3 regions of the Psychrobacter sp. 1Y6 genome follow, and region 1 is predicted to be linked to each of the others. Evidence: predicted binding sites of a transcription regulator. Region 1 holds the regulator's gene; each other region holds the start of a gene.
The links. The regulator PhoB, encoded in region 1, activates phosphate uptake and scavenging genes when phosphate is short. The targets are predictions, from matches to a motif close to TGTCATNAANCTGTCATAA.
Positions count from the first base shown of each region.

Region 1 (7,338 bases):
TATGGCGATGATTATGGGCGTAGGTTTCCCTCCATTCCGTGGTGGCCCATGCCGTTATGTCGACCAAATGGGTCTAGATAACTACTTGGCACTATGTGAAAAATACGCACATCTTGGCAAAGCTTATGAAGCGCCACAAAAGATTCGCGACATGGCAGCCGCAGGCGAGACTTTTTACGCAACAGCGTAATAGTCAGTCATTACTAGGATGAAGTGCAGTACGTTTGCTATTTTGCATGAAAGCAATTGAGACATGAATCGTCTCCAATAGCGAACGTACGATTATAGTTGGTTCGGTTTAATGCTAGTACGAGTAAATCAAGCGCAAATGTACCTATTGTACTTTGAGCGAGATTAATGAGGTAATAGTCATAAATTGAGCTGACTACACTGACAATAAAAATTGAAAAGGAATATGGTATGACAACTTTAAGTCCAAAAGATGTGGTCATCGTAGATGGCGTGCGCTCGGCAATGGGCAAAACCAAAAACGGTATGTTCCGTCATGTACGTGCTGATAGCATGTCAGCGGAACTAGTACGTGCGCTAGTAGAACGTAATGACTTTGATACCAATGATATCGAAGACATTATCTGGGGTTGTGTCAACCAGACACTAGAGCAAGGCTTGAACATCGGTCGTAACATCGGTTTGCTAGCTGGTATCCCAAAGACTGCTGGTGGCCAAACGGTTAACCGTCTATGTGGTTCTTCTATGCAGGCACTACATACTGCTGCTGCACAAATCATGACCAACCAAGGTGATGTATTCATCATCGGTGGTGTCGAGCACATGGGTCACGTTGGCATGATGCACGGTGTTGATTTGAACCCTGCTGCTTCTAAGCATTATGCAAAAGCATCAAACATGATGGGCTTGACTGCTGAAATGTTAGGTCGTATGAACAACATCACGCGCGAAGAGCAAGACGCGTTTGGTCTTGAGTCACATCGCCGCGCATGGGCTGCAACTACTGAAGGTCGTTTTGACAATGAAATCATCGGTATCGAAGGTCATGATGCTGCTGGCCGTCTGCAACTATGTACGGTCGATGAAGTGATTCGTCCAGATGCAACGATGGAGCAAATGCAAAAGCTACGTCCAGCGTTTGATCCAAAAGGCGGTACAGTAACAGCGGCAACGTCATCTGCATTATCTGACGGTGCGTCAGCAATGCTAGTAATGAGCGCACAAAAAGCCAAAGATCTAGGTCTAAAGCCACGTGCCCGTATCCGTAGTATGGCTGTGGCTGGTTGTGATGCAGCTATCATGGGTTATGGTCCTGTACCTGCGACCCAAAAAGCATTGAAGCGTGCTGGCATGAGTATCGATGACATGCAAACCATCGAGCTAAACGAAGCGTTTGCTGCTCAAGGTCTATCAGTATTAAAAGGTCTGAACCTATCTGACAAGCAAGACATCGTTAACATCAACGGCGGTGCCATTGCCCTAGGTCATCCACTAGGATGTTCAGGTGCTCGTATCACAGTGACATTGCTAAATGCAATGGAGCAGTCAGATACTGAAATCGGTCTAGCGACAATGTGTATTGGTCTTGGCCAAGGTATTGCTACTATTATTGAGCGTGTTTAATCTTATTTATATAAACAAGATTATTTGAACATTCAATAAGTAGCTACTCGCTAACGAAGAACCTCTAGTCATAACGGCTGGAGGTTTTTTTATGGATCAAATTAATGTTTGGTAAGCTAATAAATCACGGAGTCGAAAAATAGAGTATTACGGCGATTAAAAATTATCTCCATTGACGCATTCATGAAACTATGACTAAATAAGAGAAAGATGAACCATGGCACTGTTTATGATAATTCTAAAATAGTTTTTAGTTGCAACTGTCAGCCGTACAAGGAGTGTACTATGTCTACTATGATTAATGATCGCACCTATCGAATCGCTCGTGAGAATACCCAAGCAATGATTGTCGATGTGCAAGAGCGCTTAACGCCGCATATCTACGATCACGAAAATATTGTCAAAAAAACCGTTACCTTGATTAAAGGGCTGCAAGCGCTCAATATTCCAATCATGCTCAATGAACAATATAAAAAAGGATTGGGCGATACCTTACCAGAGCTGCGCGATGTACTCGAAGGAGACAATGCCAAGAGCTTTGAAAAGGTTACCTTTAGTGCCTGCGATAACAATGATTCATGGCACCATCTAGCGCAGCAGAACCGTAGTACCGTGTTGCTTTTTGGTGCTGAGGCACATGTCTGTATTATGCAAACGGCACTAGATTTATTGGATAATGGTATGCAGCCTGTCATTATTGGGGATGCAGTGGGTTCTCGTTTTCCTTATGACAAAAAGCAAGCAATTCGCCGTATTCGCCGTGCAGGTGGGGTAATCAGCACTGTCGAATCAATCTTGTTTGAACTATGCCGTAGCAGTGAAGATCCTGCGTTTAAAACCATTATTAATTTGATCAAGTAGGTGGTTTAAGCCTTAGTTGCTCAAAGACTTGGATAAATAGAGATTCAATTTAACCATTTATCTTCTAACTTATAATAGATAGCGCTTGGTAAAATAAGCGCTATTTTTTTGATAACGGTAATAGTCTTTTGACCATTGCTAGATATCAAACTAACTATAATACCTTGAGCAATGAAACTTAAAGTCGCTAGAACTTATAAGCGTTAAAACCAATAACTAGAGAAAATCAGAGAAAATCAATGTCGCAAGTCAGCTCTATATCATTAACTAATTCCGAATCTACTTCACATATCGACATCGACGATGTCACTCATTTCTTATTAGAGTTAGATGCGCTCAAACGCGTGAATCGCCGCAGCTATGTGACACAGACCACTCGTAAAGAAAACTCCGCCGAACACTCTTGGCATTTAGCGATGGCCTGTTGGTCGATTGCTGAATTATTTGCGCTAGACGTCAATTATGAAAAATTGCTGAAGATGGCATTGGTTCATGATTTGGGCGAGATTGATGCGGGCGATACTTTTTTATATGCCGATACGCGTACTGATGCACACGTCGAAGAGCGTGCAGGCATTGCCAGATTGCAACGTGAGCGAGGCAATGGTATTAGTGATTTAAGCGAGGTTTGGGAAGCGCAGGAAACAGGAAGTAGCAAAGAGAGCCAGTTGCTCAGAGTGGTCGATCGCTTATTGCCGTTTTTACTCAATCTAAATACCGATGGTAAAACGTGGATTGAGCTTGGTGTCACGCGTTCGCAAGTGGCAGGTGCGCATGCATTTATCAAAGATAGCTTCCCTCCTATCCATGATTGGCTCTCACATAATATTGCATACGCAACTCAGCAAGGTTGGCTGATTGACGCATAAATCTGCATAAGTAGCAGGCATAAAAAAAGCCCAATTAAGCATGATGATTTACGCTTAATTGGGCTGATATTTTAAGTGCTTTTATACAAACATGTTATTGAGCGTTTGCCATTCCTAGCAACTGACCCATTTGCACGATGCTGTTGGCTTGCATACTATCTAGCCAGTCAGCCTTTGCTGCTTTTGGTAATACCACGATAGCCGTTGAGCCTAGATAGAAGCGTCCAAGCTCTTCGCCTGCTGCAAACTGCATGTCATGATCAGACTCGAATATGTCGTCAGTACGAGCAATCTTGCCAGTGGCGACAGTTTCAATACCAGCGACGATCATAGCACCAACCATCACAACGGCTGCTTTGCCGTACTTGGTATCAAACATACAGACCAGACGCTCATTACGTGCAAACAAGTCTGGCACGTTAGCAGCCGTAGTATTATTTACCGAAAACAGGGTGCCAGGTACATAGCGAGTCTTGGTCAATGTACCAGTAAATGGCATATGCACACGGTGATAATTGCTAGGCGCCAAGTAGATAGTCGCAAAACTACCATCAGCGAAATAACTGCCATCTTCACTATCAGCAAGTAGTTGGCCGACATCATAGTGACGACCTTTTGCCTGTAGTAGTTTGTGGTCTTCGATTTGTCCTAGCTGAGAGATAATACCGTCCGCAGGACTCACGATACCGTTTGCAGTGGCGTCGATAGTACGAGCGTCTTCTTTTAACTCGCGGGTAAAAAAGTCATTAAAACTTTCATAAGCGTTAAGGCTTTGGCGTTCGTACTCGTCTAAGCTGATATTATAAGCTTTGGCAAAGCTACGGATAAAGGTGCGTTTGACATAAGGATGGCGACTGGCGGCCAAACGTCCAGCGACTTTACTGAGCTTTTGCTGCGGCACAAGCTGTTGTAAGGTGGTAAATACATTCATAATAAGGCTACCAAAATAAGGTGTAATGTAATAGGGGCGTGTTGGAAATTCGACCATGGCACTGACAGTGGCTAAAATTGCGCCATACTACGTTGTAAATCTAGATAGGGCATGAGCATTATCGTCGTTTTACGCCTTGTCTGGAACAGTTTTAGCGATCCGCAGTACCTATTTGTGAATATCAAACACGCCCTAATAATAGTTAAGTTAATGACGGTATTTTATCATGGACAGCATATTATTGTATGGCCATAATCTGTTAAGGAATCAGTAAATGAAAGCACTCATACAACGGGTGAAGCACGCTAGTGTGGTCGTCGATCAGCAGTGTATTGGCGAGATTGAACATGGGGTGTTGGCATATATTGGCTTAGGGCATGAAGACGATTTCGCCGCTGCCCAGCGTATGATTGACAAAATATTGACCTATCGCATTTTTGAAAATGACGATGATCCGGCCAAATTTGGTAAACTGGATAAAAACGTTCAGCAGGTTGCTGGTGGGCTATTATTAGTTTCACAATTTACCTTGATGGCAAAAACAGACAAAGGTCGCCGACCAGACTTTGGTGGTGCGATGGCACCAGCTGCGGCACAAGCATTATTTGAACAACTGGTCGACTATGCCAAAACTAAGCATCCAAATGTGGCAACTGGTCAGTTTGGTGCTGATATGCAAGTGTCGAGCGTCAATGATGGGCCGCTCAATTTTTTACTAGAAATCTGATTTTAGAGTGTCATCAAGCTGTCATAATTAATCCGTTTAATAGGTAGAGACTGGTGAGTATATATCGCCTTTTTACATGCTAGATTTTGTCCTCTAACACCGAGAATGTCCTATGTATAATGAGCAAATTTTGATTGTTGAAGATGAGCCTGCGATTCGTGAAATGGTTGTCATGACGCTAGAGATGGCTGGGTTTGATAGCTTACAAGCGGCTGACGTATCAGAGGCGCATCAGCAGGTGGTCGATCATAGACCATCACTGATACTGTTAGACTGGATGTTGCCGGGTGACAAGAGCGGTGTGGATTTTTGTCGCATGCTAAAAAATGATGAGCTGCTCTCTGAAATACCAGTCATTATGCTAACGGCAAAAAGTGAAGAGGACAGTAAGGTGCATGGTCTTGATGCAGGTGCAGATGATTATATGACCAAGCCTTTTTCGACTCGTGAATTGATCTCCAGAATCAAAGCCGTACTACGCCGCAGTAGTGCTATGAGTAGCGATAAACCTATCGAAATTGGACAGTTAAGTCTAGATACTAAGAGTCAGCGCGTGACAGCTGCAGGTAAAATCGTTGATGTTGGGCCCACAGAGTATCGCCTATTAGCATTTTTTATGAGTCACCCTGAGCGCGCCTATACACGAACGCAGCTGCTCGATCAGGTATGGGGCGGCAATGTATATATCGAAGACCGAACCATCGATGTGCATATCAAACGTCTACGTAAATTACTGCGACCTTATGACTGTGATACATTGATACAGACGGTACGTGGAACAGGCTACCGTTTTTCTAGCCTGATTGAGCCAAGTTAATCTTGTACAAATAATGCCGCAGCGATATAAAGGCCGCGGATAGTGGTAAGGATAAAAAATGGACAAGATAGCGCCAGCACAACGTGAGCAATCAGCTCTACTAGAGCAAATATCTACTCAAAGTACAGCAGAGCAACTCAAAAAAATCGGCAGTGCACTACGAGCCCTGCGCGATGCAGTGATTTTGCTCAACAACAATGATGGTCTAGAATGGTGGAATCAGGCGGCACAAGACTTATTGCTGCTACAGCCAGAAGATAAAGGTCAGAACATTTTTGACTTTATTACTGTACCTGAGTTCCGCCAGTACTATGAAGGTACAACGATACCTAACGATGGCGTCCATATAGAATCATGGCGAGATCCTAGTCGCTACTTAAAGTGCGAATTGACCCCTTTTGGCGATGAAAAATTGCTGTTTGTATATGACGTGACTCGCCTGCGGCACTTAGAGCAAATGCGTCAGGATTTTGTGGCGAATGTCTCGCATGAGCTTAGAACACCGTTAACTGTGATGATGGGCTATCTGGAAAATTTCTCCGATCAGCCAGATATGCCGCCGCAATGGCGTCGCGGTTTTGAGCTGATGACGCAGCAAACAGCCCGTATGAACAGAATCGTGAACGACTTACTGCTACTCTCTAAGATTGAAATCGAAGAGTCACACGAGCTGCATTATATAGATATGACTAAGCTACTAACCAATATCTATGACGATGCACAGGCCTACAACCAAGCGTACAAACATATCATTCATTTGCATATAGATACGTATGATGGGCTGTATGGGTCAGAGATGTACTTGAATAGTGCGCTATCCAATCTAGTAATCAATGCGATCAAATATACGCCAAAGGGTGGCAATATCACTATCAGTTGGACAAGGACGTCTGATGGCTGCCGTTTCGCGGTCGAAGATGATGGGATCGGTATTGCGTCAGAGCATATCGCCCGTTTGACAGAGCGTTTCTATCGTATCGACAAAGGTCGTAGCCGTGCAACAGGTGGTACAGGATTGGGGTTAGCGATTGTAAAACACGTACTGCACCAACACGAAGCGCAATTGCAAATCGATTCAGTAGAAGGGGAAGGGTCGACATTTAGTGTGGTATTCCCTTCAAATTATGTCAGATCTGTCACAGCCAATTAATACAATTTCTGGCTTATATTAGCGTTGTTTTTTCGGCTTAAGTTTTTTGATTAATCTAAACCTATCATTATTTCAAATTAGGTTAACGACATACTTTTCTGTATTCGTTAATCCTTTTGCAAAAGCGGATAAGGATTGACCGCACTGCCATTAATATAGATACCATAATGTACGTGTGTCGGTGTCCCTTTTGCATTACCGCTATCACCCACATAACCTATTACATCGCCCTGATTGACCCAGTCATTGGGAGAGATGTCAGCATAGTCTTCTAGATGAGCATAGTAATGTCCTGCACCACCAGGCCCTACCACCACGACCACGCGCCCACCCAATGTGTTTTCACCAACCTTGCTTACCACACCTTGCGTAGTCGACTGCACGGGAGTA
Region 1 covers NZ_JBQQEW020000001.1:362,033-369,370, forward strand. Annotated here, with positions in the region: gene fadB (fatty acid oxidation complex subunit alpha FadB) at 1-190, shown strand, start outside; gene fadA (acetyl-CoA C-acyltransferase FadA) at 421-1,593, shown strand; gene ACTXGF_RS15170 (isochorismatase family protein) at 1,879-2,454, shown strand; gene ACTXGF_RS15175 (HD domain-containing protein) at 2,694-3,323, shown strand; gene asd (archaetidylserine decarboxylase) at 3,418-4,254, opposite strand; gene dtd (D-aminoacyl-tRNA deacylase) at 4,529-4,981, shown strand; gene phoB (phosphate regulon transcriptional regulator PhoB) at 5,094-5,798, shown strand; gene phoR (phosphate regulon sensor histidine kinase PhoR) at 5,857-6,948, shown strand; gene ACTXGF_RS15200 (M23 family metallopeptidase) at 7,056-7,338, opposite strand, start outside.

Region 2 (7,338 bases), 2.8 Mb from region 1:
CTGATATAGGGGCCATACATGCGCTTGATAGCGCTTGGGGCATCATCATTGCGCTTGGAGTACTATTACCTGCTGTATTTATCATTCTCGGAAGAGCTATTGAAGCGGTGGGGATGGTAGCAACCGACGCGTCTCAGCGCTTATCACTTATCATTCCTATCGTAGCGGCTTTCTTGCTATTCGGTGAGGTGCTGACTGGTACACGTATACTTGGATTGGCGTTAGGTTTTCTTGCATTAGGTGCGCTTGTCTATAGACCACAGCATAACGATATTACTCGGCAAGCAAAGCATACGCCACTGTGGTTATTCGGGGTATGGGCAGGCTACGGCATTATTGATATTTTGTTCAAACAAGTTGCCAAACAAGGGGCAGCTTTTCCGCTGACTCTATTGGTTAGCTTCGGGGTAGCAGGTGTATTGCTTTTAATCTATTTACTTGTCACACGGGTACGTTGGCAAAAACAAGCACTTATGACGGGCTTGCTGCTCGGCGCATTAAACATGGGCAATATCTACGCCTATGTGCGGGCACACCAAGTGCTGCATGATTCTCCTAGCATCGTCTTTACTGGTATGAATGTCGGTGTTATTGCCGTAGCGACATTGATTGGCGTAGGTGTATTTAAAGAGCAGCTGAACCGTATCAACATAATAGGATTAGTATTGGCAGTCTGCTGTGTAGGGGTGCTATTTTTGGCGTAAAGCGCACTGTCCAAAAGTATTGGTTTCATGATTTTTTAGCTATATTGTCACGTATCCTATATAGGCATATAAATCATCCTATGATAAGGTTATCTACAAATAACACGGCTTGTATGGAATAAAAAAGCTTAGTTTATGATACTTAACTTAACCAATAAAAATAGGATGCAGGCTCAATGGAATACGATAAGCAATTACAGCGTATAAAAAATAGTTCGGGTTTTATTGCTGCGCTTGATCAAAGTGGTGGCAGCACACCAAAAGCGTTAGAGACTTATGGTGTCAGCAGCGATGCTTATGATAATGATGAGGCCATGTTTGATTTGGTTCATGAAATGCGTGCTCGTATTATGACGTGTGACTGTTTTGATAGCGAGCGTGTACTTGGTGCAATTTTATTTGAAGATACCATGGAGCGCGAAGTCAATGGTAAGTCGACGGCTAATTACCTATGGGAAGATAAAAATATCGTACCATTTTTAAAGGTAGATAAAGGTCTGGCTGAGCAAATGAACGGTGTACAAGTCATGAAGCCGATTCCGAATCTAGATCTATTATTAGATAAAGCAAAGAACTATCCCGTATTCGGTACTAAAATGCGCTCAGTCATCTATGAGCCAAATGCCGATGGTATTGAGCTTGTGGTACAACAGCAGTTTGATGTGGCTAAGCAAATTATTTCAAAAGGTCTGATGCCTATCGTCGAGCCAGAAGTCAATATTGATAGCACTCAAAAGCATGAGTGCGAGTTACTGTTGAAGGCAGATATCCTGCGCAATCTGGAACGCTTGAATGATGAACATCAAGTAATGCTTAAGCTGACCCTGCCAGAAGAGGCGGGGGTTTATCAGGAGCTGATTGACCATCCTAAAGTGCTCAAAGTAGTGGCGTTATCTGGTGGTTATAGTCGTAGCGATGCTTGTGCCAAGCTCAAACAAAACCCAGGTATGATTGCGAGCTTCTCGCGTGCCTTTACTGAAGGCTTGAGTAAGCAACAAAGTGATAGCGAGTTTGCTGAAACCATTAATGCCTCAATTGAAGAGATTTATCAGGCGTCGAAAATTTAAATGTAGTAAATAAAAATTCGCACATAAATCATGAGTAAATAAGTCAAAAAAAGCCCTACTAGATAAGTGTGCAAATACTTAAATAGTAGGGCTTTCCTTATTTCAAAAGTATAGGTTATTAACCCTACACCTCTTTATATAACTGGCGTCCTTCGTTGTTATATTTTTTAGTCATTTCAGCCATGCCTTGGCGAATTTCCTCAGCAGTGGCTTCACCAACTTGTCCGACAAGCTCTGTATCTACCTCTTTGATTAGGTGACCAGCATCGGTTAAGTCGCCTGTTTGCGGCGTTATTTTTTGGTTAGCGGTATCTTTATCCAGTCCTGCTGCATATTCACGCACGTTTTGAGTGATTTTCATTGAACAAAACTTAGGGCCACACATGGAACAAAAGTGTGCCGATTTGTGTGCGTCTTTTGGCAATGTCTCATCATGATATTCGCGTGCCGTATCAGGATCGAGCGCTAGATTGAACTGATCATCCCAGCGGAATTCAAAACGTGCTTTAGATAGCGCATTGTCACGTGCCTGTGCTCCTGGATGACCTTTAGCAAGGTCAGCAGCGTGTGCAGCGATTTTATAAGTAATAATGCCGTCTTTGACGTCTTTTTTGTTTGGTAGACCCAAGTGTTCTTTTGGCGTGACATAGCACAGCATCGCTGTACCAAACCATCCAATCATTGCAGCTCCGATGGCACTAGTGATATGGTCATAGCCTGGAGCGATGTCTGTCGTTAATGGCCCTAAAGTATAGAAAGGCGCGTCAGCACATAGCTCAAGCTGCAAGTCCATGTTTTCTTTGATGCGGTTCATCGCGACGTGTCCAGGGCCTTCGATCATCACCTGTACATCGTGTTCCCATGCGACTTTGGTCAATTCACCAAGCGTACGTAGCTCACCAAACTGCGCTTCATCATTGGCATCTTGCAAGCAACCAGGACGTAGGCCATCACCTAGACTAAATGCGACATCGTACTGTTTCATAATCTCGCAGATGTCTTCGAAATGCGTGTATAAAAAGCTTTCTTTGTGATGGGCTAGACACCACTGCGCCATAATAGAGCCGCCGCGTGAGACGATACCTGTCAGACGTTTTGCGGTGAGCGGTACATAGCGTAATAGTACGCCGGCGTGAATAGTAAAGTAATCGACGCCTTGCTCTGCTTGCTCGATCAACGTATCACGGAATATTTCCCACGTCAGATCTTCAGCGACGCCATCGACTTTTTCTAATGCTTGATAAATCGGTACGGTACCAATCGGCACAGGAGAGTTACGGATTAGCCATTCACGGGTTTCATGAATATGATTACCCGTTGATAGATCCATAATGGTATCCGCACCCCAACGTGTGGCCCACGTCATTTTGGACACTTCTTCATCGATAGACGAACCCAGCGCTGAGTTACCGATATTAGCATTAATTTTCACCAAGAAATTGCGCCCGATGATCATCGGCTCAGATTCAGGGTGGTTGATATTGTTTGGAATAATTGCACGTCCAGCCGCCACTTCATCACGAACAAACTCAGGAGTAATGATTTGAGGCGTATTAGCACCGAAGCTCTCGCCATCGTGTTGACGCATATCGGTCAGTTCATGTTGCTTCTGCGTTTCGCGTATGGCGATATATTCCATCTCAGGAGTGATGATGCCACGGCGTGCGTAGTACATTTGCGTGACGTTCTGTCCCGCTTTGGCGCGACGCGGTTTATCGATATGAGCAAATCTAAGGTTAGCAGTGCTGATATCGCGGGCACGTGCTTGTCCGTATGAGCTGGATAGGCCGCTTAATTGCTCGGTATCACCGCGTTCTGCGATCCAGTTCTCACGCAATTTTGGCAATCCACGTGTGAGGTCGATATCGACATTAGGGTCGGTATATACACCTGAGGTGTCATACACATAAAACGGCGGATTATGCTCACCGTCTTTATCTCCAGTACCGCCAACAGGCGTATCAGCCAAGCTGATTTCACGCATCGGCACTTGGATGTCAGGTCTTGAGCCTTCGATATAGACTTTTCTTGAGGCGGGTAAAATACGGTGTAAGTCGCGCGCATCTTCTTCGAAACGGGCATCACTTGCGGCACGGTGAGCAGGGGTTTTTAACGCATCTGCTTTTTTATCTGCTTTGACGTTGGTCGTGTCAACAGCATTTGAAGCAAGCGTTGAGTTGTCGGCTGGATTATGCGTTTGGGCTTTCGGTGCAATTGAGGTGGTGTCTGCAGTAGTCATATGCTGTCCTAGCGTGTTGGTTTTTGAATAAAATCAACACCGCCAGTATCTGCGGGGGTAGGCATCCATTATTTAGACAAGTTTATAACCTGAACCCACAACTTCGACCAAAAAGTATCGTCGCGCATGGTGGTCATCAAATATTGGACGCAAATTTATATCCTCTCTTCTTATCTGGCTATGCATCACGCATATTAAGACAGTAGTGACGATAAAAATGTATTTCTACGCGCCCTTTGTCATAAATAACAAAGTGCTTAAGACTTCCCTGCGTCGGTACTAACCGCATCAGGTTCGGCGGGTGATCTCTCAGCGAATGTATCAAGGCGACTACTTTAATAAAGCAAGTTTAATAAAGTGAGCCAAAAATACACCGCACCCCGAGTCTGTCAGTGTTGTAAATCAGCCTTCATACTAACAAAATTCTGTACCAACGGCTAATAGTATTTGGATACAAATATCCTGTGCCACACATACTATTCAATATTTTCGTGAATAATTTTTTGAGTGTTGATAGATGAGGATGCTTAGTACTATTAGGCTGTAGGCAAATCGCTGTTGGGCTGTAGACAAATTATTCAAATATTATGTAAAGCGAATGAAGGATTCTAGAAGTTGTCATTAAACTGTCATAAAGATTTGGCAAGATAACACGCATATCACAAGCAATGCTTTTTTATACCGTTGTTAAACTTCAGGAGTCCTACATGCGTTATTCGTTATTAGCAGTGGCCGTCAGTTGTACATTAATGCTTACGGCGTGTAATAAGTCAACAGATACGGCGGAGCCAACTGCTGATACTAGCAGTAGCGCTGTGACAACAGCTGAAACAACCTCTCAGACAGCATCTTCTGCTACGTCAGATTTTAAATCTGCTGAAAATATCGCTATGAATATTACAGGTGCAGGTGCGTCGTTCCCGCAGCCTATCTATGCGAAATGGTCATATGACTACAATGCTGCGACTGGTGGCCAAGTCAACTATCAGTCGATTGGTTCATCTGGTGGTATCAAACAAATTCAGTCAAAAACAGTAGACTTTGGTGCTTCTGATGCACCGATGACGCCTGAAGAGTTAGATGAAGCAGGTTTGATTCAGTTCCCAACCGTGATTGGCGGCGTTGTGCCAATCGTCAACATCGACGGTGTTGAGCCTGGTGCACTGAAGCTAGACGGCACAACGTTGGCTGATATCTATTTGGGTAAGATTAGCAACTGGAATGACCCTGCGATTAAGGCGATGAACCCAGATTTGACCTTGCCAGATGCCGCAATTACAACAGTATTCCGCTCAGATGGTTCAGGTACGACGTTTAACTTTACTGACTATCTTGCCAAGGTTTCACCAGACTGGAAAGACACCGTTGGTGTTGATAAAACCGTCAAATGGCCGACTTCTGCTACTGGTGCAGGCGGTAAAGGTAACGAAGGCGTTTCAAGCTACGTAAACCGCATGAAAAACTCTATCGGTTATGTTGAGTATGCTTACGCTAAGCAGAATAAGATGTCACATACTGCGCTGAAAAATGCAGCTGGTAACATCGTACAGCCATCTGCTGAAACGTTTGCTGCGGCAGGTGATATCGACTGGTCACAACAAGAAGGCTTTTATAAAGTCATCACCAACTCTGAAACTGACCAAGCATGGCCTATCGCTGCTGCGACCTTTATCTTGGTACATAAGCAACCAGAAAATCCTCAGCAAGTCGCTGGCGTGTTGAACTTCTTTGACTGGGCTTATACCCAAGGTGATGACAGCGCCATGGAACTAGACTACGTACCATTCTCTGATACGGCAGTAGCCTTGTTCAAAGAGAAGTGGAACGAAGTAAAAGGTAGCGATGGACAGCCTGTCTACAAGCCAGCTCAGTAATTTGTTTCTGCTAAATACGATTTAGCAACCGACAAGTTATCCTCTCGAATAACTATTCTCCGGTAGTTATTTGAGGGGTTTTAACACAGCAAATTTGATGAATACATCTCGATAAATATGCTTACACATCCCATTTAAGTTTGTTGTGTTAAAACCTGAGATACATCTTTTTAATATTTCGATTCATCCCATTCAATGCTGAGACACTTATGACAGACTTAAGGTCCCAACTGGCTAAACAAAAACGTTACGACGCTTTATTTGTTAACTCTACCAAAGCGTTTGCCATACTCGTCCTCCTATCTTTAGGGGGCATTTTGGTGTCTCTAATTGTTGGAGCATGGCCGAGTATTCAAGAGTTTGGTTTGGGGTTTTATACCAGCAATAACTGGGATACAGTCGCCAATGAATACGGGGCATTAGCGCCTATTTACGGCACCTTAGTCACGTCATTTATCGCTATTATTATCGCGGTTCCAGTCAGTTTCGGTATTGCGATATTTTTAACCGAGATGTGCCCTAAGTTCCTAAAAAAACCACTTGGTATCGCTATTGAGTTGTTGGCTGGTATCCCATCTATCATTTATGGCATGTGGGGATTGTTCGTATTTGCACCATTCTTTGGTGATCACATTCAGCCATGGTTCATTGAGCACGTCGGCCCTTTACCTATTATCGGTAAGCTGTTTGCAGGTGCACCTATGGGACTGGGTATGTTTACCGCCTCCCTAGTACTTGCCATTATGATCATACCGTTCATCGCCGCTACCATGCGTGATGTTTTCTCTGTCGTACCAGACTTACTGAAAGAGTCAGCATATGGCATGGGCGCGACGACTTGGGAAGTCATGTTCAAGATTATCCTGCCTTATACCAAAGCTGGTGTCGTTGGTGGCGTAATCTTGGGTCTTGGTCGTGCATTGGGTGAGACGATGGCAGTTACTTTCTTGATTGGTAATGCTTTCAATATCAGTCCAAGCCTATTCACTTCTGGCGTGACGATTACTTCGGCCTTGGCCAATGAGTTTGCTGAAGCGTCTAGTGAGCTACATCTTGCGTCTCTACTACATCTAGGCTTAATCTTATTTGTCATCACCTTCATTGTGCTGTCTTTAGCGAAACTGATGCTTATGCGCATGGATCACAAAGCAGGTAACCGATAAGTCTGTTACCGATTTATTGAACCTTGATAGATATTGATAAAAGATATGGGAAATAAATATTATGCCTGCTAACAATGCGATCAATGCACCACTACCTACTAAGCCAAACGGCGCTACTCGCTACAATCAAAGCCTGTATAACAAGCGTCGTTTGACCAACAAGTTAGGTCTAGGCTTTGCCATGTCAGCGATGATTTTTGGCTTGTTTTGGTTGTCATGGATTTTGGTGACTTTGTTTGTTGAAGGCTTCCAAGGTATGGTGCAGCTACCAATCTTTACCGCTGATACGCC
Region 2 covers NZ_JBQQEW020000001.1:3,117,715-3,125,052, reverse strand. Annotated here, with positions in the region: gene ACTXGF_RS26740 (EamA/RhaT family transporter) at 1-704, shown strand, start outside; gene ACTXGF_RS26735 (fructose bisphosphate aldolase) at 881-1,771, shown strand; gene thiC (phosphomethylpyrimidine synthase ThiC) at 1,896-4,010, opposite strand; TPP riboswitch at 4,259-4,403, opposite strand; gene pstS (phosphate ABC transporter substrate-binding protein PstS) at 4,718-5,884, shown strand; gene pstC (phosphate ABC transporter permease subunit PstC) at 6,094-7,047, shown strand; gene pstA (phosphate ABC transporter permease PstA) at 7,109-7,338, shown strand, end outside.
Region 2: a site for PhoB is predicted at 4,627-4,645, ahead of pstS (phosphate ABC transporter substrate-binding protein PstS). Genes of this name have one in related genera too.

Region 3 (7,338 bases), 420 kb from region 1:
ACTATAGATAACAGCGGGCTAACTAAATCTACAAAATTATAAATATAAAAAAGAGGATATGATAATGCAAGCCAAAGACTCAGCAATAGACAAGAAAGAAGTACTAGAATCTGATGATCATAGTGCAATTGAAAGAAATACTACTGAGAACAAAGGGACTGATACTTTTGATGAATCTGTGGTCGACTCAGAACACGTAAATGATAATGACAACCCAGCACGCCAACCAGATCGCCGTGACCAAGAGGGCAGTACCGCATTTGACGATAATATTAATGAAGATACTGTCGGTAGTGCAGCACCAAAGAGTGAGGGTATTAATGATTTAAATCGTTATGCCAACATTGATAACGCACAAACCCGTATTTTAAATCCTGATGAAAAAGATTAGATAGGTTTAAATTTCGACAGATCTATAGTGTTTCTTGGGTTAGACGAGTAATTATCATAGTAGGGAGTATTAATGAATAACTCACATAACGAAAGCGTCAATAACGATCATAGCTTAAAAGATGCAGATGACAATAATGGTATTGTCCCTGATGATGCATTACAAAAAGCAAATCCAGCCGCAGCAGAAAAGGCTACGGAAGATCATGATCCGCATAATGTCGCCAAGAACAACAAACAGTATGACAGTCCATTGATGGAAGATGACAAGTAAGAATTCACTATATCAATAGCTATTAGTATTTGTACATAAATAGGCATTTGTACATAGATAAAAAGGCACTATGTTTGGTAAGAGTATATAACTCGTATCAAACACGGTGCCTTTTTTGCTTCCTGCATTTTTACTTTCTACATTATATAGGTAATAGGTTTAAGTAAGGCGTGGACTTTAAGCAGGTGTACCACTATGAAAGCGTAGCTCAGCATCTGGGCTATTTATTAATTCAGCCTCTACTTCCTTAAAGAAATCAACTCGCTCATCGATATTTTCGTCCGATAATGTTTGAGCAAGCGCAAGATAATCTTCGAAATGACGACTCTCTGACTTGAGTAGATAACGATAATACTTCGCTAAGCGTTCATCATCGATGACCTCGGCCAACGCTGCAAAACGCTCACAAGAGCGCGCCTCAATAAATGCCCCAATTATCAATACATCGACCATCGCTGCTGGCTCGTAAGTGCGTTTGTGCTTCAACATACCTTTGGCGTAGCGTCCAGCACTTAGATATTTCCACTCTTGGCCGCGCTCATTCATGATACCCAGTACTTGCTCGTAGTGCAGCATCTCTTCTCGTATCAGCTGTGCGAGTTTACGCTGCAAGTCATACGAGAACTCATAACGAAATATCAAATTCATCGCAGTACCAGCGGCCTTTTTTTCGCAGTTAGCATGGTCTTGAATAATCATAGGTAGGTTTTCAATCGCGGCATCTACCCAAGATTGCGTGGTTCGAGCCCCTAAAAAGTTATAAACAGGAGATAGGTCTACCTTTATAGGAGTGCGCAGATGCGTAATATCGATGCTATCTTCTTCAGGCAGCTCTTTTTCGATTAGATCTTTTTCTGCACTATTATTCACAGTTTGAGAGATGCTTTCTTCGACAGATTTTTTCTCGATATTATCGTTATCTATAGTATTTGCTGTTGATTGTAATGTTGCGAGGTCTTGTTGATTGATAGTCATAGTCTAAGGAAGCTTTATTTATGAATGATGATACGAGTAATTATATCGTTAGTCTGTCCTAGATACGATGCTAAATAACTGACATTCATCAATAGCTGTTTATTAATAGATAACGGTTAAGCATAATTAAAGATATCAATGATTACTTACTGTTTATATTAATTTTGCTGCATCTAACTCCTAGATGATGATTATAGCTCCTAGAGTAGGCCACTTATACATTATCATTATTAAACAGCCTAAGTATTTACTTAGTAAATGGTGTTTCCTTGTTAATTTTATTATTTGATAGTAGGATGAGATTTTGCTCTTTAAGCATTTCGTTTTACTTTTATGATTCACTATTAGTAAAGAGTAAGTCTAATATTAATAGGTCACCTTTTATTAGAACGTAAAACTTGTAGATATATCTCCTCAGAAAAATTAGAGAATCAAAGATTCCACAACGAATGAAATATGAACGTTTAAACCTCACAAGATTAAAAACTCTTAAACAGTTACTGTCACAACTCAGTATTAGTACCCCTCACGAACAGATAAGGATAACAATATGAGCCAGTCTTCTAACACCAATCGTATTCAAAAAGGCAGTCTTGCCATCGATCAGCAGTTATATGACTTTATTGAAAACGAAGTGCTACCGAAAGTCGGTGTGGATTCAGACGATTATTGGTCAGGTTTCGAAAAGATTATTAAAGAGTTTACCCCGCGCAATAAAGCGTTGCTTGCGACTCGTGACAAGATTCAAGCGCAAATTGACCAATGGCACTTAGATAATCCTGCAAAAGATGGCGAAATCGACTATCCAGCTTATAAGACATTTCTACAAGAAATTGGTTATTTGCTACCTGAAGGCGAAGCATTTACGGTTGATACCAAAAACGTCGATGATGAAATTGCGCACATCGCAGGGCCGCAGCTAGTCGTACCAGTTCGTAACGCTCGTTATGCGCTTAACGCGACCAATGCGCGTTGGGGTAGCTTATACGATGCTTTGTACGGCACCGATGTTATCAGTAGCGAAAATGGTCAAGAAGCGGGTGGTAGCTATAATCCTACTCGCGGTGCTGCTGTTGTGGCTTACGCCAAAGCGTTCTTAGATGAGCATTTCACACTAGCATCCGGCTCTTACAATGATGTGACTGGTTTTAAAGTAGTCGATGGCAAGCTAGAAGTTGTACAAGGTAATAGCAGTACTGATCTAAAAGATACGGCTAAGTTTGTCGGCTTTGTCGGTGAGGCTGAAGCTCCTACAGGAGTACTATTAAAGAACAACGGCTTGCATGCTGAGATTCAAATCGATAGCAACCATCCAGTGGGTAAAGATGATCCAGCAAACATCAAGGACGTACTACTTGAGTCGGCTATGACAGCCATTCAGGATTGTGAAGACTCAGTCGCTGCGGTAGATGCAGAAGAAAAAGTCGAAGTCTATCGTAACTGGCTTGGCTTGATGAATAGCGACCTACAAGAAACCTTTGAAAAAGGTGGCAAGACGCGTACCCGTAAGCAAAACCCAGATCGTGAATATAACACGCCAGATGGTGGCAAGCTGATCTTACCAGGTCGTTCGTTATTATTAATTCGTAACGTCGGTCACTTAATGCAGAATCCTGCAATCTTAGTCGATTTGGGCGAGGGCCAAGAGCAGATATTTGAAGGCTTAATGGATGGTTTAATCACGCCACTATTATCACTTAATGATATCAAAGGCAAAAACGAGCTATCAAACTCGCGTCAAGGCTCAATGTATATTGTTAAGCCAAAAATGCATGGCCCTGAAGAAGTTAAAATGGCCAATGACTTATTTAATGCGTCAGAAGATTTATTAGGTTTAGAACGCAATACGCTCAAAATCGGCATCATGGACGAAGAGCGCCGTATGACGGTTAACTTAAAAGAAGCAATCCGCCAAGCCAAAGAGCGCGTTATCTTTATTAACACAGGTTTCTTAGACCGTACTGGTGATGAGATGCATACCAGCATGAATGCAGGTCCATTTGTACCAAAAGGTGAAATGAAGTCGCAAGCATGGCAGCCTGCTTACGAGCAGTGGAACGTCGATATCGGTCTAGAGACAGGCCTACAAGGTCATGCGCAAATAGGTAAGGGTATGTGGGCTAAGCCTGATGAAATGAAAGAGATGATGGATACTAAGGCTGCTCATCCTAAATCTGGCGCTAGCACTGCATGGGTACCATCACCAACGGGCGCTACCTTGCATAGCATACACTATCATCAAGTGAGCGTAGCTGATGTACAAGATACGCTAAAATCACGCGAGCGTGCTAGCTTGGATGACATCTTGACCGTTCCATTAGCAAAAAATACCGACTGGACTGCTGAAGAGAAGCAGCAAGAGCTTGAAAATAATGCTCAAGGTATCTTGGGTTATGTCGTACGCTGGGTAAATCAAGGCGTTGGTTGCTCCAAGGTGCCTGATATCAATGATGTCGGCCTCATGGAAGATCGTGCTACTTTGCGTATCTCAAGCCAACATATTGCTAACTGGTTGCATCATGGCGTGGTTAGTGAGCAGCAAGTGATGGATACGATGAAACGCATGGCCAAGGTCGTTGATGAGCAGAATGCAGGCGATGATGACTATCAATCAATGGCAGATAACTTTGATAGCTCTTACGCGTTCAAAGCAGCCTGTGATTTAGTCTTCAAAGGACGTGAGCAGCCTAGTGGTTATACTGAGCCATTGTTGCATCAAGCACGTTTGGATCTTAAAGCAAACGCTTAGAACAATAGACTAAATATGACAGGTATTTGAGCATATTTGGTGAGCAAGTATGCCAGTCAGTCTTGCTCGTTTGTAACTGATAAATTTGCTCAAATAGATTATTAACTTCTTAATTAGCGCTATTTATTTTTTAGTAAATAGCGCTTTATTTTGGACTATTACTAGATGTTAATTATAAAAATTTAATAATATTAGTAATCACATTAACCAATATTATTTGTATCTAGTTGAGTAAGTAGAAGTTTTTTCACAATCGTTCAAATAAAATGAATTGTCTGTTATTTGATAATAGATGTATCGAAAAGACAAAAAAATATGTTGCAAATTATGTCAAAGTTGTTATGCTTGTACTCGAAGTATGAGTTTGGTAACGGATGTTACGCAATGGAAGGATGAAAACTAAAGATTACATGGCAGTTACTTTTTTAATCCCAGTTATGTAAATCATGGTTTTTTTCATCTTACTGTAATAGAACTTCGCCACACTTGTTTCTGACTAATCTCGGTAGCCAGTTACACATTATATCTTTGAGGATTTGTGACGATACCATTATGGGCGCCAGCTAATAATAGCTTGCTCATTACTACAATTGTAAAGTGGAGATACCCCATGAAAAAACTACTTTTAGCTACAGCAATCGCAGCCCTATCTGTATCTGCAGCCAATGCAGCACCAACTCTATACGGTAAAGCTTTCTTAGCAGCTGACTATGAAAATGCTGATTTTGATGCTGCTGGTAATAATATGTATGACGAAGATACAGTACAGATTAACTCTCATGCTTCACGTATCGGCCTTAAAGGTTCTGAAGCCATGACTGCTAATACTGATGTTATCTATCGTTTAGAGTATGGCACAAGCATCGATGGTGATAACGCTACTTTCACTAACCGTGATACGTATCTTGGTGTTGTAAACAAGCAGTTCGGTGAGTTCCGTGTTGGTAAAAACCAATCAAGCCTAGCTCGTATTGACAACGTTGTTGTTAACCAAGGTTACTGGGATAACCTAGGCCAAACTGAAAACGAAAGCGAAGTTGTTAACGCTCTAAACATGGCGGATAGTGCCCGTATCAACAGTTCAGTTATTTGGACTGCACCAAAATATGACGGCCTACCATTACAATTGTCTGCAATGTATAGCTCTGACGATGCAAATGGTAATGACAACGCAGGCTTTGGTGTAGCAATGTTGTTTGACCAAGGTGCTGGCTATACTGCTGGTATTGCGTACGATAAAGACCAAAACATCAATGGTGAAATCATCCGTGGTACAGCGACTGTTGATCTAGGTAAGTATATGGCAGCTCCTGTTACTCTAGGCGCGCTATACCAAGTAGGCGACTACGACGGTCAAGATGAAGATGAGAAAGGTCTAGTTGTTAGTGCTCAGATGGGTCTAAATAACTTTGCTCGTCCAGCAGCTGTATATGCACAGTACAACAAAACTGACAATTTAAACGGTTTTAACAACGTTGATTCAGACCAAATCGTTGTTGGTGGTAAATACTTCTTCAAAGACAATATCATTGCTCATGCCTATGCTGGCGTAAACAATGCTGATAATGTTGGATATACATATAATACTGGTAATCAAGATCCTATTACTAACGAAGATATATTCGCAACGTCAAACGGTGATGCGCAAGTAGTCGTAGTTGGTACTGGTCTAGAATACTTATTCTAGTAACAACTAGAATCTGATTTCATAAAAACTCATCCTTCGGGGTGAGTTTTTTGTTGCGTAGCGTTTTAATAATAGAAAAATGTTTGCTACTAGCACGAAAACATAAGAGTTTCAGACAGTTTGCATTTTTGCCCTATATTTTATGGCGTATTTTTAGTAAAATCCTTCTTTACCAATTACCGACAGAGTACTATGACCAAGTTTATATTCGTGACCGGTGGGGTAGTGTCCTCACTAGGAAAAGGTATCACCGCAGCTTCTCTTGCAGCGGTCTTAGAAGCACGTGGCGTGACTGTCACGATGACCAAAATGGATCCGTATATTAACGTTGATCCAGGTACGATGAGCCCGTTTCAGCATGGTGAAGTATTCGTCACTGAAGACGGCGCAGAGACCGATCTAGATTTGGGTTATTACGAGCGCTTCTTGCGTCACTCAAAAATGAGTAAAAGTAATAACTTCACCAGTGGCCGTATTTATCAGAATGTGTTGAATAAAGAACGCCGTGGTGAGTATCTAGGCGGTACTGTACAGGTTATTCCGCATATTACTGATGAAATTAAAAACAAAATCCTTGCCAGTGGCGAAGGGTATGATATCGCTATTATCGAAATTGGCGGTACTGTTGGTGATATCGAATCGCTTCCGTTTATGGAAGCCGTACGTCAGATGCAAGTGGAGCTTGGCCGTAATAGAGCCATGCTAATGCATCTTACTTTGGTACCTTATATTGCTAGCGCGGGTGAGACCAAAACTAAGCCAACGCAGCATTCAGTAAAAGAGCTACGCTCTATTGGCCTACAGCCTGATATCCTAATCTGCCGCTCTGACCATCATATCTCGCAAGACAACCGTCGCAAGATTGCGCTATTTACCAACGTTGAAGAGCGTGCAGTCATTATGTGTGAAGATGCACAGAGTATCTATCAGATACCGCGTACATTGCACGAGCAGGATCTTGATGATCTAATCTGTGAGCGTTTCGGTCTTGATGTGCCTGAAGCTGATTTGAGCGATTGGGATAAAGTGGTTGAAGCACAGTTGAATCCAGAAGGGACAGTGACAGTTGCGATGGTTGGCAAATATGTTGAGCTTCCAGATGCTTATAAGTCTATCAACGAAGCATTGCTACATGCTGGTATCACGCATAAAGTAGACGTGAAGATTGACTACATTGATGCTGAACGTTTAGAAGATGATGATACTTTGCTTGCTCAGCTAAACGATGCTGATGCTATCTTAGTACCAGGCGGTTTCGGTGAG
Region 3 covers NZ_JBQQEW020000001.1:781,994-789,331, forward strand. Annotated here, with positions in the region: gene ACTXGF_RS16950 (hypothetical protein) at 65-391, shown strand; gene ACTXGF_RS16955 (hypothetical protein) at 464-664, shown strand; gene ACTXGF_RS16960 (MiaE family protein) at 842-1,639, opposite strand; gene ACTXGF_RS16965 (malate synthase G) at 2,190-4,388, shown strand; gene ACTXGF_RS16970 (porin) at 4,999-6,075, shown strand; gene pyrG (CTP synthase) at 6,268-7,338, shown strand, end outside.
Region 3: a site for PhoB is predicted at 4,843-4,861, ahead of ACTXGF_RS16970 (porin). Genes of this name have one in related genera too.